Regions from separate parts of the Kribbella sp. NPDC048928 genome, predicted to be linked through region 1. Evidence: predicted binding sites of a transcription regulator. Region 1 holds the regulator's gene; the other holds the start of a gene.

What was found. Region 1 encodes HrcA, which represses chaperone genes, less so after heat shock. Its sites were predicted from a motif close to TTGGCACTCGNNNNNNNCGAGTGCCAA; they were not measured.
Region 2: a site for HrcA is predicted at 5,089-5,115, ahead of groES (co-chaperone GroES). Genes of this name have one in related genera too.

What each region holds. Positions count from the first base shown of each region.
Region 1 covers NZ_JBICUC010000001.1:256,727-265,450, forward strand. Annotated here, with positions in the region: gene ACGFI6_RS01155 (PhoH family protein) at 1-714, opposite strand, end outside; gene ACGFI6_RS01160 (hypothetical protein) at 863-1,807, opposite strand; gene ACGFI6_RS01165 (SigE family RNA polymerase sigma factor) at 1,912-2,421, shown strand; gene ACGFI6_RS01170 (Gmad2 immunoglobulin-like domain-containing protein) at 2,418-3,524, shown strand; gene ACGFI6_RS01175 (ArsR/SmtB family transcription factor) at 3,539-3,871, opposite strand; gene ACGFI6_RS01180 (16S rRNA (uracil(1498)-N(3))-methyltransferase) at 3,907-4,623, opposite strand; gene dnaJ (molecular chaperone DnaJ) at 4,843-5,988, opposite strand; gene hrcA (heat-inducible transcriptional repressor HrcA) at 6,014-7,036, opposite strand; gene ACGFI6_RS01195 (Gfo/Idh/MocA family protein) at 7,086-8,201, opposite strand; gene ACGFI6_RS01200 (ThuA domain-containing protein) at 8,186-8,724, opposite strand, start outside.
Region 2 covers NZ_JBICUC010000004.1:260,185-268,908, reverse strand. Annotated here, with positions in the region: gene tsaE (tRNA (adenosine(37)-N6)-threonylcarbamoyltransferase complex ATPase subunit type 1 TsaE) at 1-43, shown strand, start outside; gene tsaB (tRNA (adenosine(37)-N6)-threonylcarbamoyltransferase complex dimerization subunit type 1 TsaB) at 45-746, shown strand; gene ACGFI6_RS19145 (GNAT family N-acetyltransferase) at 743-1,207, shown strand; gene tsaD (tRNA (adenosine(37)-N6)-threonylcarbamoyltransferase complex transferase subunit TsaD) at 1,189-2,241, shown strand; gene ACGFI6_RS19135 (GNAT family N-acetyltransferase) at 2,238-2,684, shown strand; gene ACGFI6_RS19130 (dienelactone hydrolase family protein) at 2,681-3,496, shown strand; gene ACGFI6_RS19125 (methyltransferase domain-containing protein) at 3,909-5,063, opposite strand; gene groES (co-chaperone GroES) at 5,245-5,541, shown strand; gene groL (chaperonin GroEL) at 5,671-7,290, shown strand; gene ACGFI6_RS19110 (hypothetical protein) at 7,676-8,113, opposite strand; gene ACGFI6_RS19105 (hypothetical protein) at 8,286-8,684, shown strand.

The sequences.
Region 1 (8,724 bases):
GAAGCCGAGCCGGGTGAGGAACATCTTCATCTGCTCGGGCGAGGTGTTCTGCGCCTCGTCCAGGATGATGTAGGCGTCGTTCAGCGTCCGGCCGCGCATGTAGGCCAGCGGCGCGATCTCGATCGTGCCGGCCGTCATCAGCCGCGGGATGGACTCCGGGTCGAGCATGTCGTGCAGCGCGTCGTAGAGCGGCCGCAGGTACGGGTCGATCTTCTCCGACAGGGTGCCGGGCAGGAACCCGAGCCGCTCGCCGGCCTCGACGGCCGGCCGGGTCAGGATGATCCGGGTGACCTCCTTGGCCTGCAGCGCCTGGACCGCCTTGGCGACCGCCAGGTAGGTCTTTCCGGTACCGGCCGGGCCGATGCCGAACACGATCGTGTTCTTGTCGATCGCGTCCACGTAGCGCTTCTGGTTCAGCGTCTTCGGCCGGATCGTCCGGCCGCGGCTGGACAGGATGTTCTGGGTCAGTACGTCGGCCGGGCTCTCGGCCGTCGCCTGCTTGATCATCGCGATGCTGCGCTCGACGGAGTCGGCGGTCAGCCCGTGACCGGTGCGCACGACGGCGATCAGCTCGTCGATCAGCCGCTCGGCCAGCGCCAGCTCGGCCGGCTCACCGGCGAACGTGATCTCGTTGCCGCGGACCATGATGTCGGCCGCGAACTCCTTCTCGACGATCCGGAGGAACTCGTCCCGGGCCCCGAGCAGCGCCACCATGTTGATGCTGTTCGGCACGACGATCTTGTGCGACGCCTGCGTGGTGGTGCCTGCACCTGGAACCGCACCGTTGCGGTGCGCCTCCGGTTCGATACTGCGTGGCCTGGACAGGCTCTTCCTCCTGAGTACTGGTGATGGAGCCTCCATGCTAGCCGTCCAGTCCCACACCCTCACGTGTAATTCCCCGGGACACTCCTCCGGGAGGCCGCTCGCCCGGGACCACAGGCGCCGGACGGGCGGCCGGGTTCGGGGTCAGGACGCCGGCCAGGCGCTTGATCTCGTCGGCCTCGCGGCCGGGCCGGAGCACGCCGTGCTCGAGTGCCAGCCGGCGATTGCGCTCGAGCGTCCACGCCTGCGTGGGGTGCAGATTGACGGTCACACCGGACGGCGACGGACGCAGCAGCGGCGCCAACTCGTTGCGCCGGGCCCGATCCGCCGCCTCCGGCGCGAGGCCGCGGCTGAGTTCGGAGCTGCGCAGCAGCCGGTACGTCGCCTCGGTCGCGGCCCGGGTGGATCCGGATGTCGCCGGCGGCTTGTCGAACTCGTCGGAGTGGGTGTTCCGGCCGTCGTCGACCCCGACCGCGTGCACGGGCGTGAAGACGTGCAGCGATTGCACCGGCGCGGCGGGATCACCGTCGTACACCGAGTCGGCGCGCCAGGCATGCGCTCCGGAATAGCTGTCCTGCAAGGCGTGTGCGGCGGCGCCGAGGTGCCGGAAGCCGTCCTCGGCGGAGGCGTGCGCGAGCTGCTCGTACACGTACTCGACGTTGGTCTGCAGGTTGTCCCAGCCCTTGCGGAACGGGTCCGCCATGAAGTGCTCGCGCTGTGCGTCCGGATTCGCGTACGCCGAGTGCGCCGTAGGGCCGAGGCCCGCGTACGGCACGGACCTGCCGGAGCCGGCGAAGTTGTCGATCAGGCCGGCACCGAGCGGACGGTCCTGGTGCGCCTGCGCCTTGTCGAGCGCCGCGGCGTACTCCTGCTGACCGAGACCGCGGATCATCCCGTCCGTAGCGAGCTCCGCGTACAGCCGCGCGACCGCCGCGTACGTGATGTCGTGATGGCCCGACCACTCGCCGTCACCGCGTTGCTTCACACCACCAGGTTGCCACCGAATCGGGCCAGGCCTGTTGTCAACCTGGGACGAGGTCTTTGCGTCGTCTTTTCGTGGCACAACCGGCCGTGGTGTACGAAGAGTGCGTGACACATGAGTCCTCGTGGGATGCCGACGAGGCGCTGACGGCTGTCTACACCGCGCACTACACCTCGCTCGTCCGCCTCGGCGCGCTGCTGCTGCGCGACACCGGTACGGCGGAGGAGATCGTCCAGGACGCGTTCGTCGCGATGCACGGCCGGTGGCACCGGCTGCGCGATCCGCACAAGGCGCTCGCGTACCTGCGGACCGCGGTGGTGAACCGCTGCCGGTCCCGCCAGCGGCACCTGGTGGTGGTCGACAAGCACCTGCCGAAGTCGCTGCCCGACGCGCCGAGCGCCGAACAGGCCGTCCTGCGGACCGTGGAGACCGACCGGGTCATCGAGGCGATGCGGAACCTGCCCGAGAAGCAGCGCACCGTGATGGTGCTGCGGTACTACGGTGACCTCTCGGAGGCCGAGATCGCCGACACGATGGGCATCAGCCGGGGGTCCGTGAAGAGCCACGCCGCGCGCGCGACCAAGTCGCTGCGCCAGCACCTGGAGCAGAGCCTATGAACGACGAGCGTCCAGCAGATCCGTTCGACGAGCTGATGCGACGGTCCCTCCGCGAGGAGGCGGACCGGATCGAGCCGTCCGACGCGCTGCCGGAGATCCGCGTCCGCGCGCACGCCCAGCGGCCGTCCCGCCGCCGCCCCTGGCTCGTGACCGCCGGGGTGGCCGCGGTCGGTACCGCCGCCGCGATCAGCGCCTTCACCGTGTTCAACGGCTCGACCCCCACCGCGAACGACGGCGACGCGGTCGCCGGTCCTGGTACGACGGCGACCGCATCCGGCGTACCGAAGACCCCGCCGCCCACCGTGATGAGCGCCGAACCGTCCCCGGTGCCGACCGACGCCGTGAAGACCGCAGCACCGACGGTCCACACCCAGCCGGAGCAGACCGTCCGCAACGCGCTGGTCCCGGTCTACTGGCTCGGCACGCAGATCGGCGCACCGAAGCGGCAGGCCACGCGGCTGTACCGCACCTGGACCAAGGTCACCGGCCATCCGGCCGAGCAGGCGGTTCGGGTGATGACGACGCGGCAGCCGGAGGACCCGGACTACTTCTCGGTCTGGCGTGGCGCAGCGGTGAACAGCGTGACCCGTACCGACGACGCGGTGACGGTCGACTTCAAGCAGTTGCCGAAGGCAAGGCTCACCGCGGACGACGCGCGGGTCGCGACGCAGCAACTCGTCTACACCGTGCAGGGCGCGCTGAAGGACTACCAGACCCCGGTCCAGGTCACCGAAGGCGGACGGCCCGTGGCACGGCTGTTCGGTCAGGTCGACGCCACCGAGCCGTTGGGCCGCGCTCAGGCGGCCGACGTACAGGCGCTGGTCTGGATCGACTCGCCGTCCGAGGCACAGGCGCTGGAGCCGAGAGTCACCGTGCAGGGGGTGGCCGCGGCCGACGAGGCGGTCGTCAACTACGAGGCGGTGAACCTGAAGACCAAACAGGTCCAGAAGAGCTTCGCGAAGACGTCCGAGGGCCAGACCTTCGCGCCGTACTCGTTCCAGCTGAAGTTGAGCCCGGGGCCGTGGGAGATCAGCGTCTACCTGGTCTCCGCGGCCGACGGCAGCATCACCAACACCGACAGCAAGTCGGTCCTGGTCAAATAGCAGTCAAGGCAGGCTCAGTCGTCGTCGCGGTCGATCGTGGCTGAGAGCAGGCCTGGGAACGCCGAGTCGAACTCTGACCGGCGCAGGCGATTCAGCCGGCGGGCGCCCTCGTCGCGTTGCTCGATGAGGCCGGCAGCCCGCAGTACGGAGAAGTGGTGGCTGGCGGTTGCCTTCTTCACCGGAAGGTCGAACGTGCCGCACGCACGGGTCCACTCGTCGTGGACCGCCAGGTCACGGAGGATCGAACGCCGCACCGGGTCAGCGAGCGCGTCCAGCGCCGCCTGCAACGGCACCTCGGCCGGGTCGACATGCGTGAGCGAGCGCGCTCTGGTGGACTCGACAGCCATGGTTCGTTCCTCGTGTTCGGTGCCTGTCTAACAGACTACCGCCACCGCGAAGTGGCCAAGAGCGCAGCGGCCGCAGCGACGCCGGCGGTCGACGTCCGCAGGACCGTATCGCCGAGGCGGATCGGGGTGGCGCCGAACGTCTCCAGCTCGCCCGGAGCGATGCCGCCCTCCGGGCCGATCACCAACACGATGTCGCCGGTTGCCGGGAGGTCGAGCGATGCCAGCGGGACGGTGGCTTCCTCGTGCAGTACGACGGGCAGCGCGGCGCCCGCGAGCAACTCGGCGACCTCGGCTGTGGTGGCGAGCGGCGCGACCTCCGCGAACCAGATCCGCCGCGACTGCTTGCTCGCCTCGAACGCCCAAGCCTGCCACTTCGCGAGCAGCTTCTGCACGCGCTCCGGGTTCGCCCGGAACTGACTGCGCTCCGCGTTCCAGGGCACGATCACGTCGACGCCGACCTCGGTCAGCATCTCCACCGCGAGCTCGGCTCGCTCCCCCTTCGGCACCGCCTGCACCACGACCACCCGCGGTGCTGCGGCCTCGACCGTGCCGCGTTCGTCGACCGCGACCGTGACACCGGTCTTCGACGCCGCGACGACAGGCCCTTCGGCCCAGCGCCCGCGCCCGTCCGTCAGGCGGATCCGTTCACCGGCAGCGATTCGGCGTACGACCGCGGCATGCCGGCCCTCCGCGCCGTCCAGCACCAGCTCGTCGCCGTCGAGTTCCGGGGCGAAGAACACCGCGACCCCCACCTACCGAACACCCCCGCCCAACCCACCAGCTCCGAGGTTGACCGCTGAGCTGGTGGGTTGCCGTACCCACATCCCACCGCCCAACCCACCACGTCCGCGGTCAACCGCCGAGCCGGTGGGATCGGCCCCAGAGTGGGGCTTAGCCGCTGAGCTGGTGGGATCGGGCCCAGGGTGGGGGGTGGCCGCTGAGATGGTGGGGGACGGGTCGGAGGTGGGCATCTAGTGCGCGCCGAAGGCGTTGCGGAGCCGGCCGAAGACGCCGCTCTTGTGCGTTGCCTGGACCTGGCCCTGCGGGCGCTCCTCGTCGCGGGCGGCGGCGAGCCGGCGGAGCAGCTCGGCCTGGTCGTCGTCGAGCTTGGTCGGCGTCTCGACGATCACCTGCACGATGAGGTCACCACGACCGGCGTGCCGCAACCGCGGTACGCCGCGAGCGGTCAGCGTCTGCGTCGTACCGGACTGGGTGCCGGGACGGATCTCGAGCGGAGTCGTCTCGCCCTCGAGCGTCGGCAGGTCGATCGTCGTACCGAGCGCGGCCGCGGTCATCGGCAGCGTGACCGTGCAGTGCAGGTCGTCGCCGCTGCGGGTGAAGATGTCGTGCGGCTCGACCTCGATCTCGACGTACAGGTCGCCGGCCGGGCCGCCGCCGGGGCCGACCTCGCCCTGGCCGGACAGCTGCACGCGGGTGCCGCTGTCGACGCCGCCGGGGATCTTCACCGTGACCGTACGGCGCGAACGGACGCGACCGTCGCCGGCGCACTCGACGCACGGGCTCGGGATCGTGGTGCCGTAGCCGCGGCAGTTCGGGCAGGGGCGCATCGTCCGCACCTCGCCGAGGAACGACCGCTGCGTGTGCGTCACCTCGCCGCGCCCGTGGCAGATCTCGCAGGTGACCGGCTCGGAGCCGGCGGCCGCGCCGGATCCGCTACAGGTCGGGCAGAGTACGGCGGTGTCGACCTTGAGCTCGCGCGTCGTACCGAAGGCAGCCTCGGCCAGGTCGATCCGCAGCGGGATCAACGCGTCCTGACCGCGCCGGGTGCGCGGCCGCGGACCACGGGTCGCGCCGCCGGTCTGGCCGAAGAACGCGTCCATGATGTCGGTGAACGTGAACGCCTGCCCGAAGCCTTGCCCGCCCGCGGCGCCGCCCGCGGAGGCGAACGGGTCGCCGCCGAGGTCGTGCATCTGCCGCTTCTGCGGGTCGCTGAGCACCTGGAACGCGCGCCCGATCTCCTGGAACTTCTGGTGCGCGTCCTCGGAGTCGTTCACATCCGGGTGGTACTGGCGCGCCAGCTTGCGGTACGCCTTCTTGATCTCGTCCGGTGACGCGTCACGGCTGACACCTAGGACGGCGTAGTAATCGGTGCTCATACTCCAGACCAGGGGGTTGTAATCGTCATGATTCAGCCAGGATCTGACTGACGTAGCGGGCGACGGCTCGTACGGCGCCCATCGTGCTCGGGTAGTCCATGTGGGTCGGCCCGACGATGCCGAGGGTGGCGAGCACCTCCGACTTCGACCCGTACCCGGTCGCGACCACCGAGGTGGTGGCCAGTTCCTCGAACGGGTTCTCGTGGCCGATCCGGACCGTCAGGGTCTGCGGGTTCGTCGCCTCGCCGAGCAGCTTGAGCAGGATGACGTGCTCCTCCAGCGCCTCCAGCACCGGCTTCACGTTCCGCTCGAAGTCGTCGCCGTACCGGGTCAGGTTGGCGGCGCCGCCGACCGCGATCCGCTGCTCGCCGACCTCATCGGTGAACGTCTCGAACAGCGTGGTGACGATCGACGCGACGAGCGAACGGTCGGTCGGCGCGAACAGCTCGGGCACGCCGGCCAGCACCGTCGCGGCGTCGGTCAGACGCTGCCCGGTGAGGGCGGTGTTCAGCCGCGAACGCAGGTCCGCGATCAGCTGCTCGTCGACGTCCTGCGGGTGCTCGACGATCCGCTGCTCGACCCGGCCGTTGCTGGTGATCAGCACCAGCAGCAGCCTGCGCGGGCCCATCGTGACGACCTCGATGTGCCGCACGCTCGACCGGTTCAGCGACGGGTACTGCACGATGGCGACCTGGCGGGTGATCTGCGCGAGCAGCCGGACGGTCCGGCGGACCACGTCGTCGAGGTCCACCGCACCGGCCAGGAAGGACGTGATCGCCTTCTTCTCCGCCGTCGACAGCGTCTTGACCGTGCTCAGCTTGTCCACGAACAGCCGGTAGCCGGCGTCGGTCGGGATCCGGCCGGCGCTGGTGTGCGGCTGGGTGATGTACCCCTCCTCCTCCAGCGCCGCCATGTCGTTACGCACGGTAGCCGGGGAGACACCAAGGTTGTGCCGGTCGACCAGTGCCTTCGACCCGATGGGCTCGTGGGTCGCGACGTAGTCCTCGACGATGGCGCGGAGCACATCCAGCTTGCGGTCGTCCAGCACGCGCACCACCCTTTCAGACCCTTGGCACTCAGTCGTTCAGAGTGCCAGTCTAGGCGGTCTCGGGTGAGGCTCCCAACGGAACGGGCGCGGGACGCGTCACTGTACTCGCCACATCAAGGGGCTGATCCTGTACGGCGGAGTCGATGAACGACTCCAGTACGTCGAGCACGTGGTACGCCAACTCCCCCGACGCCCGGTGCGGATCGCCGGTGCGTACCGCCCGGGCCATGTCCGCGACACCGACCCCGCGGCCGGCTCCGGCGTACCCGCCCGCGACCGGCACCTCGGTCCACTCGCGCTGCTCCGGGGTGACGATCTCGACGGTCCCGTCGAACCCGTTCGGGTCCGGCACGGACAGGCTGCCGTCCGTCCCGTGGACCTCGATCCGCGGCAGCCGCCCGGCCCAGACGTCGAACGACATCAGCACGGTGGTCAGGGCGCCCGACTCGTGCTCCAGTACGCCGGTGACGTGCGTCGGCACCTCTACGTCGAAGACGGTCCCGGCGCGAGGGCCGGTGTGGATCGTCCGCTGCTGCTTCGCCCGGCCGGCGCGGGCGGTGACCCGGACGACCGGCCCGAGCAGCGTGACCAGGCTGGTGACGTAGTACGGGCCCATGTCGAGCACCGGGCCGCCGCCTGGCTTGTAGTAGAACTCAGGAGCCGGGTGCCACAGTTCGTGGCCGGGGGTGACCATGAACGCGGTCGCGGCGTGCGGCGTACCGATGTCGCCGCGGTCGATCACCGCACGCGCCGTCTGGGTCCCGGTGCCGAGGACCGTGTCCGGCGCACAGCCGATCCGCAGGTCGTTGGCGGCGGCGTACTTCAGCAGCGGCTCCGCCTCGGCGCGGTCCATCGCCAGCGGCTTCTCGCCGTACACGTTCTTGCCCGCCGCAAGCGCGGCCTGGTGCACGGCGGCGTGGGCCGCGGGGATCGTCAGATTGACGACAATCTCAATGTCGTCAGCCGCATACAGGTCCTCGGGCGAGAGCGCGCGGATCGCCGGGTTCTTGTCGGCAATCGCCTGCGCGCGCGGCAGGTCCAGGTCCGCGACGGCGACCACGTCGACGCCGGGCAGCTTGGCCAGGTGGTCCAGGTACGTACCGGAGATGACGCCCGTACCGACGATGCCGACCTTGGTCAGCGGGCCGGTCACTTGCTCGCCCACAGCAGCCCCCGCTCGATGATCGTCTTGACCTCGGGCGTCTCCAGGTCGTCGAGCTTGTGGCCGACCGTGCAGACGAAGACCTTGCCCTCGCCCCAGGTGCGGGTCCAGACGACCGGCATCACGGCGCCCTCGATCCACGGGTAGTCCGGGTGCGACGCGAAGGTCGTGGTCGCCAGGACGTTGTTGGTCGGGTCGTAGTGGACGTAGTACTGCTCGGTGTGCACGTCGAAGTGCTCGATACCGTCGACAATCGGATCGTCGGCCTTCGCCGGAACGATGTCGACGCGATAGTCGGTGTACCCGTGTGGGTGCGAGATGAACTGCCCGCCGGTGATGAAGCTGTAGTCCGAGTTCTTGCGGAACGAGTCCGCGATCCCGCCGTGCCAGCCGGCGAACCCGGTACCGCGCCGGATCGCGGCCTCCAGCCCCTTGAAGTGGTCGGGCTCGATCTCGCTCATCGTCACGCACTGCAGCACCAGGTCGACGCCGTCCAGGTCGAGGTAGGCCGCCGTCGTGTCGGAGA
Region 2 (8,724 bases), on a different contig from region 1:
GGCGGCGTCCGGTGTCCGCATCTCTGTACGAGAGAAGAACTGACATGCTGCTTGCCTTCGACACCTCGAGTGCTGCGGTGACCGTTGCGCTGGCGACGCCGGACGGGGAGATCGTCGCTTCGTCGACGACTGTGGATGCGCTGCGGCACGGCGAGTTGCTGGCGCCGGCGATCGCGGCCGCACTGAAGACCGCCGGTGTCACGCCGCGGGAGCTGACCGGGATTGCGGTTGGAGTCGGTCCTGGACCATTCACCGGACTCCGGGTCGGTCTGGTGACCGCACGCACGATGGGTGAGGTGCTCGGGATCGAGGTCGCGGGGGTGTGCAGCCTGGATGTCCTTGCGCGGCAGTCGACGCTGACGCTGCCGGTCGCGGTCGCCACGGACGCGCGCCGCAAGGAGATCTACTGGGCGCTGTACGACGGCCCCGCCGCAGATGGCAGCCGTCGCCGCCTGGAGGGACCAGCCGTCGACAAGCCCGCCGAGGTCGCCCACGTCCTGTCAGGCCTGCCCGTCATCGGTCGTGGTGCAGTCCTGTACGCCGACGTACTCGGCCCCCAGCCGACCACCGCAGCAGCCGCCACCACCAGCGCGGCTGGTGGGGTTGCTGGTGTTGTTGAGTATCCGTCTGCTGAGGTGCTTGCTACGGGTGTGGCGAGCGGGACGTTGGTGGTTGTCGAGCCGGAGCCGTTGTATCTGCGCCGCCCGGACGTGACCATGTCCGGCGGCCCGAAGAGCGTCCTGTGAGACCCACCATCCGGCCCGCCCGCGCGGCCGATGCGACCGAGTTGGTCGGGTTGGACGAGCTGTGCTTCGGCGCGACCGCCTGGAGCGCCGACGCGTGGGCGGACGAGTTCGACCGGCTGTCCGAGGACCGGGTGGTACTGGTAGCGGACCAGGGCGCGATCGCCGGGTACGTCGTACTGCTCTTGCCGCCCGTGGTCGAGGACGTCGTCGAGGTGCTTCGGATCGCGGTGGCGCCGGACGCGCGGCGTACAGGCATCGGTGGGCAGCTGATGACCACCGTCCTGGAACGTTGCGCCGGCCGGACCGTCCTACTAGAAGTTGCTGCAGGCAACGAGTCGGCGCGAGGGTTGTACGCAGGGTTCGGGTTCGCGGAGATCAGCCGGCGGCGCGGGTACTACGGCGGTGGCGAGGATGCGGTGATCATGCGGTGGCAGGAGGAAGCATGGAACAAGAGCCTCTGATCCTGGGGATCGAGACGTCGTGTGACGAGACCGGCGTCGGGATCGTACGCGGGCAGACGCTGCTCGCCGACGCGGTCGCGTCGAGCGTCGAGGAGCACGCCCGGTTCGGCGGTGTGGTGCCCGAGGTGGCCAGTCGTGCGCATCTCGAGGCGATGGTGCCGACGATCCGCCGCGCCTGCGAGACCGCCGGTATCCGGCCGACCGACGTGGACGCCGTGGCGGTGACCAGCGGTCCCGGTCTGGCCGGTGCGCTGCTCGTCGGCGTCGCCGCGGCCAAGGGCCTCGCGCTGTCGCTGGACAAGCCGCTTTACGGTGTGAACCACCTCGCGGCGCACGTCGCGGTGGACACCCTGGAGCACGGCGACCTGCCGAAGGGCTGCGTCGCGATGCTGGTCTCCGGCGGGCACTCCTCGCTGTTGTCGGTCGAGGACATCACCGATGGTGTCGTACCGATGGGCAGCACCATCGACGACGCCGCCGGCGAGGCGTTCGACAAGGTCGCGCGGGTGCTCGGGCTGCCGTTCCCGGGTGGTCCGTGGATCGACAAGGCGGCGCAGGACGGCGGGGACCGGCTGTACGTGAAGTTCCCGCGCGGCCTGACGTCGCAGCGGGACCTCGAACGGCACCGGTTCGACTTCTCGTTCTCCGGGTTGAAGACCGCGGTCGCGCGCTGGGTCGAGGCGAAGCGGCGCGACGGCGAGGACGTACCGGTGAATCACGTCGCCGCGGCCTTCCAGGAGGCGGTCTGCGACGTACTCACCCGGAAGGCGATCGACGCCTGCAAGGACCGCGGGTTCGAGCACCTGCTGATCGGCGGTGGCGTCGCGGCGAACTCGCGGCTGCGCGCGATGGCCGAGGAGCGCGCCGCCGCGGCCGGCATCGCGGTCCGGGTCCCGCGGCCCGGCCTGTGCACGGACAACGGCGCGATGGTCGCCGCCCTCGGATCGGAGCTCGTCCGCGCGGGCCGTACCCCGTCGCCGCTGGACCTGCCCGCAGACTCCTCGATGCCCATCACGGAGGTACTCAACAAATGAAGTGGACCGGCCCGGACGGCTTCGAGGCGGACGACAATCCCGAGCGCGTCGACATCGACGTGGTGCAAGGCTTTCTGAGTACGTCGTACTGGGCGACCGGCATCCCGCGGGACGTGGTCGAACGCTCGATCGCCGGCTCCCTGAACCTCGGCGTGTACGCCCCCGACGGAGCACTGGTCGCATACGCGCGGATGGTGACGGACTACGCCACCTTCGCCTGGCTCGCCGACGTCTTCGTCCTGGAGACGCACCGCGGTCACGGTCTGGGGCGGTTCGTTGTGTCGACGCTGCTCGAGCATCCGGATCTGAAGGGTTTGCGGCAGGTCCTGCTGGCGACCGCCGACGCGCACGAGCTCTACCGTTCGTACGGGTTCACGGAGACGGCGCCGGGCCGGATGATGGCGATCCGTCAGGAGCCGGCCGAGCTGTACTCGCAACCATGAGCTGTCCGGGTGTCGATCTTGTTCGGCATCCTGTTGGTGCGACGGATCTGGTGTTGCTCGCGCATGGTGGTGAGGAGTACTCGCGGGCCGATCCGCATCGGTGGCGGCCGGCGTTGTTGCGGATGTGGCCGTTCGCGCGGATGGCCGCGTCGGCCGCACCGGATGCCGCGGTCGGGTTCGTGCGGTATCGCTTCCGTGGGTGGAACGACGACGGCGATCCGGCTCTCGACCTTCGGGCCGTCCTGGACGAACTGCCGTCGGTGATCGTGCGGGTGTTCCTGATCGGGCACTCGATGGGTGGCCGCGCTGTCGTTGCCGCTGGCAATCATCCTCGGGTCGCGGGGGTGCTCGCGCTGGCTCCGTGGCTGCCGGTCGACGAACCGCTCAGCGCGCTTCGCCCGCCCGTCACGTTCGTGCACGGCACCGACGACACGATCACCGATCCGGCCGGTACGACCGCGTACGCCGACCGGCTGCGCGACGCCGGGGTGGCGGTGACGACGTACTCGCTCGCCGGTGAAGGTCACGCAATGCTGCGCCGCGCCAAGGACTGGAACCGGCTGGTCGCCGAGTTCGTCACGTCCGCCCGCGCCGGATCAGCCGCCCGCGCCGAATCAACTGCCGGCGCCGGATCAGCTGCCGGCGGTGGCACCGAGCACCTGCCACAGCTCGAGCCTGCGACGCCACTGGCCGCGGTGTGGGACATCGCGGCCACGCGCTTTCGACTGCGGGTGAAAGCACGCTTCCAGCTGTCTGGCAGCAGCACGAAGAGCAAAGGCCTGGGGTTGCTGCGCCGCTCTCACCCCAGGTAAACGGTCAGCGGCCAACCGGTTCCACCCACAGCCTGGCGGACGCAGATGAACGCAGGATGGCTGCTTAGTGGCGGGCCTCCGGGGAGTGCAGCAACGGGCGCAGCACCTCGCTCGTCGGCAAGTCCCCGGAGACCCGCTCGCAGATCGATCATATGTTCGAATGCAGGTCAAGCGCAACTCAGCTCAGCCGACCCGCAACCACACCCCCCGCCGCACCACATGCCCCGCCGCACCGCGCCGCACCGCCGTGCCGCGCCGCAGTGCCGCGCCGCGCCCTGCCGGGCCCCGTTTGGGGGGTCACCTCGCATCTGGTCCGTTCCTCGCCTGCCTGCGATGTGGGAAGGGGCAACTTGGCAGGTGGACCTCTCAAACGCCAAGGGGATGGTGGGGGTGGAGGGGGTGGGGTGACCGGTTAGGGGGTAGTTCGTCTGCGGCAGGAGTAGGCGACTGCGTCGCGGCCGATCCTGGTGATGATCAGCGTCGCCGCCGCGGAGCCTTTCGGGGCGAGCTTCCTGCGGAGCTGGGCGGGGTCGAGGTCGACACCGCGCTTCTTGATCTCGAGCGTCCCGATGCCTTGGGTACGGACCCAGGCGCGGAGCGCTTTCTCCTTGTACGGAAGCTCTTCCAGCACCTCGTACGCCGACGCGAGTCGAGTCGGGACGTACTCGGCGGCGCTCACGTAGGCAATGCGCGGATCCAGCAGCCAACCGTCAACCTCGGCGGCGACCGCAGTCACCAGACCAGCCCGTACGACGGCACCATCTGGCTCGTAGATGTAGCGGCCGACCGGGCCGGTCACGGCCTCCGGTGCATCAGCGACGGTCGCTCCGCCCGGCAGCAGGGTCGCGCGGCGGGGTGTGCCGTCGTACAGCTCGCCGGACCAGAGTGCGGCCTCCTTCACCTCGCCGGCGTCGCTGATCCACTCCGCCCCCACGCCGGCCGGGATCGCGTCGTGCGGGATCCCGGGCGCCACCTTCACGCAGGCGGTCCGTTGCAGCAGAGACGTGACGAAGGACCATGGCGGCGAGTACGCGTTGTGGTCGAACACGCGCCGTCCGTCAGCTCGTCGCGCCGGGTCGGCGAACACCATCTCGTACGGCGTCAGGTCCGTCGTCTCAGCATCGCCCACCACGACCTCGCCGGGCAGCCCGAACGCAGCCAGGTTGGCGCGGGCGACGGCCGCGGTCTCGGGATCCCGCTCCACGCCGGTCACCTGGATTCCGGCCCGGGCCATCACGATCAGGTCGCCGCCGATGCCGCATCCAAGATCGACCATCGTGCCGATCCGGGTCGCTGCCACCCGTATGGCGCGGTGCGTACTGACCGTGGTCCGGGTCGCCTGCTCGAGGCCGTCGGGCGTGAAGTACATCCGCGCCGCGTCCGCACCGAACTTGGCGACGGCGCGGTGCCGCAGGGCCGCCTGGGTGACCGCGGCAGTGACCAGCGGTGCGTCGTACCGCCGCCTGAGCTGCTCGACCAGCTTGAGCTCCGCACCGGCCCGAAACCCCTCACAAGCAGCTGCCAGCACCTCGGCGCCCGATCCGTCGAGCAGCGCTGTGACACTCACCCGGGCAACTTTAGATGGACCAGGTTTGGCACTCGAGTTGACCGAGTGCTAATCGCGGCCTAGATTCGGTGTTGGCACTCTCTGTGTGAGGGTGCCAGCGGTCCGGCCTCTGACCCCCGCGACGGCAGGGGAGCGCGACCACATGCCACAGACAAGCGAATTCGACCGTGGAGGTCAGCAAGTGTCGGTCACGATCAAGCCGCTCGAGGACCGCGTCCTCGTCGCGCCGCTCGAAGCCGAGCAGACCACGAAGTCCGGCCTGGTGATCCCGGACACCGCCAAGGAGAAGCCGCAGGAGGGCGAGATCCTCGCCGTCGGCCCGGGCCGGATCGACGACAACGGCAACCGCGTCCCCCTGGACGTCGCCGTCGGCGACAAGGTCATCTACTCCAAGTACGGCGGCACCGAGGTCAAGTACGACGGTCAGGACTACCTGATCCTGGGCGCCCGCGACATCCTCGCAGTCGTCAGCAAGTGACGAACCCCCGCTGTTCCTGACTGACACCGCCTCGGTTGCCGTAGCCCGGCGCCGGGGCGGAGTCGGTCTGGAGCAGCGGGACGGTTCGCCTCGCAGGTACAGAGATTTCAGAGAGGGACTGGATTTTTCATGCCGAAGATCCTCGAGTTCGACGAGAACGCGCGGCGCGCGCTGGAGCGCGGCGTCGACAAGCTCGCGAACACGGTGAAGGTGACGCTGGGCCCGAAGGGCCGCTACGTCGTCCTGGACAAGAAGTGGGGCGCCCCGACCATCACCAACGACGGTGTCACCGTCGCCCGTGAGGTCGAGCTGGACGACCCGTTCGAGAACCTTGGTGCGCAGCTCACCAAGGAGGTCGCGACCAAGACCAACGACATCGCCGGTGACGGCACCACCACCGCGACGGTGCTGGCGCAGGCGCTGGTGCACGAAGGCCTCCGGGCGGTCGCCGCGGGCGTCAACCCGATGGGCCTGAAGAAGGGCATCGAGGCGGCCGTCGACGCCGTGTCGGCCAAGCTGATGGAGACCGCGCGGCCGGTCGACGACAAGGCCGACATGGCCCACGTCGCCACCATCTCCGCCCGGGACGCCGAGATCGGCGCCCTGATCGCGGACGCGTTCGACAAGGTCGGCAAGGACGGTGTGATCACCGTCGAGGAGTCGAACACCTTCGGGACCGAGCTCGAGTTCACCGAGGGCATGCAGTTCGACAAGGGCTACATCTCGCCGTACTTCATCACCGACGCCGAGGCCGGCGAAGCGGTGCTGGAGGACCCGTACATCCTGATCCACCAGGGCAAGATCTCCGCGATCGCGGACCTGCTGCCGCTGCTGGAGAAGGTCGTGCAGTCCAGCAAGACGCTGCTGATCATCGCCGAGGACGTCGACGCCGAGGCACTGTCGACCCTGGTGGTCAACAAGATCCGCGGCAACTTCACCTCGGTCGCCGTCAAGGCGCCGGGCTTCGGTGACCGCCGCAAGGCGATGCTGGAGGACCTGGCCGCGCTCACCGGCGCGCAGGTCGTCGCCCCCGAGGTCGGGCTGAAGCTCGACCAGGTCGGCCTCGAGGTGCTCGGTTCGGCGCGCCGGATCGTGGTCTCGAAGGACAACACGACCGTCGTCGAGGGTTCCGGCAAGGCCGAGGACATCGAGGGCCGGGTCAGCCAGATCAAGTCCGAGATCGAGCGCACCGACTCCGACTGGGACCGCGAGAAGCTGCAGGAGCGGCTGGCCAAGCTGGCCGGTGGCGTCTGCGTGATCAAGGTCGGCGCGGCCACCGAGGTCGAGCTCAAGGAGAAGAAGCACCGGATCGAGGACGCGGTGTCCGCGACCCGGGCCGCGATCGAAGAGGGCATCGTCGCCGGCGGCGGCTCCGCCCTGGTGCACGCGTCCTCCGTGCTGGACAGCGGCCTGGACCTGGACGGCGACGAGCTCGCCGGTGTCCGGATCGTCCGCAAGGCGATCGTCGAGCCGCTGCGCTGGATCGCCGAGAACGGCGGCTACGAGGGTTACGTCGTGACCGCCAAGGTCGCCGAGCTGGAGCTCGGCAGCGGGTTCAACGCTGCCACCGGCGAGTACGGCGACCTGCTCGCGCAGGGCGTCCTGGACCCGGTCAAGGTGACCCGGTCCGCGCTCGCCAACGCCGGCTCGATCGCCGCGCTCCTGCTGACCACCGAGACCCTGGTGGTCGACAAGCCCGAGGAAGAAGAGCCCGCGGCGGCCGGTCACGGCCACGGCCACGGTCACTGACCCTCGGCACAGCTAGTTCGCAGCACCGCAGACGAAGCGCTGCACCAAAGCACCGCCCGGAAGGTCCTCGGACCTCCGGGCGGTGTTCTTTTGTTCCTCGTTGCGTGCTTCAAGGTGTTGCGAGCCGCGGCCGGTCGTCGCTGCGGAAGGTACGGGGGGTGAACCACCCACACGCGGATGGCACAGGCCGCTGACTGGCGGGTTATTTGACCGGTGGCGTCGAGCAACACGCCAGTGGTGACATAACCCGCCAGCGGCGAGGCAACCTACGCCGGGTGCCTGCTGGATTTAGATCCGCTGCACCCCCAATCGTGAAGAGCTGTTTTTGTTGCGCCGATCAGTTTTATTGTTGCGCGCCGGAAAAACGTTGCGCACTATTTTTGTTTCAGGTCGTGACCAGGCATTTGTTGGTGGTCACCGACGAGCCGCCGTTGCGCATGACCACCCAGAGGCTGTAATCGGTGTTCTCGGGCAGGTCGCCGGTGGCCCACGGGCTCCAGTACGGGGATGTGTGGCCGACCGTCGTCGCCGTACGGCCGGTGCTCAGGTGCGCCTCTAGGCCCCAGCCGTCGCCCTTGCCGTCGTAGACCCGGAAGGCGTCGCCCGGGTCGCCGTTGACCGGGTCACCGTTCCACTCGACCTGGCCGACCTCGTTGACGTTGCTGTCGTAGATCCTGATGAGCTTGCTGTTGTGCGCGGAGTCGGTCAGTGAGCAGGTCAGGCTGTAGCCGGCCGCGCCGGCCGTCGAGGCGCCGGCCACCAGGGTTGCGCCGGTGACCAGGGTGCTGACCAGCAAGCCGCCGAGAAGGTTTCGGATGTTCACTCGGTTCCTTTCGGGAAAAGGCAGATCGTGCCGTTTGTCGGCCAGCGATCCTAAGTCGTTCGCGGAAATACCGGCAGCCGTGTTCCACAGGCTGCAACAGCGGTGTAACCGAGTCGCGGTCCGCCTAGAATTCCCCGACATTTGTTCATCTCGGGAAAGGGATTGGCGGAACATGCGAATCTTGAAGCTCGGTTTGTGTACCGGAATCGCCGCGGCGGCCATGATCGCCGGACTGCAGGCACCCGCCTGGGCGAGTACGGAGTACCTGTGGACCGCCGGTGGGTACGGCCTGTGGTCCGCGGATCCCAGCAGCGGCGACCCCGGTGACGCGATCAAGGCCTGCGACACCAGCAGCGACGGTTGGGCCATCCAGGTGAGCTTGAACTGGGGAGATGCCACCCACACCCGGACCATCGACACCCGTGGTCACCAGTCGGGGTACTGCACGGGATGGGCCACCGGTGACATCCCCGAATCGGAGACCGTCGACATCACGGTCCAGCAGGTCAAGCTCGGCGACGACGGCAAGCTCCACTATCAGAACCCGGTGCACTTCCAGCGGCAGGCCTGAGACCGGCGGTGCCCCTGGCGACTCCACCGCCAGGGGCACT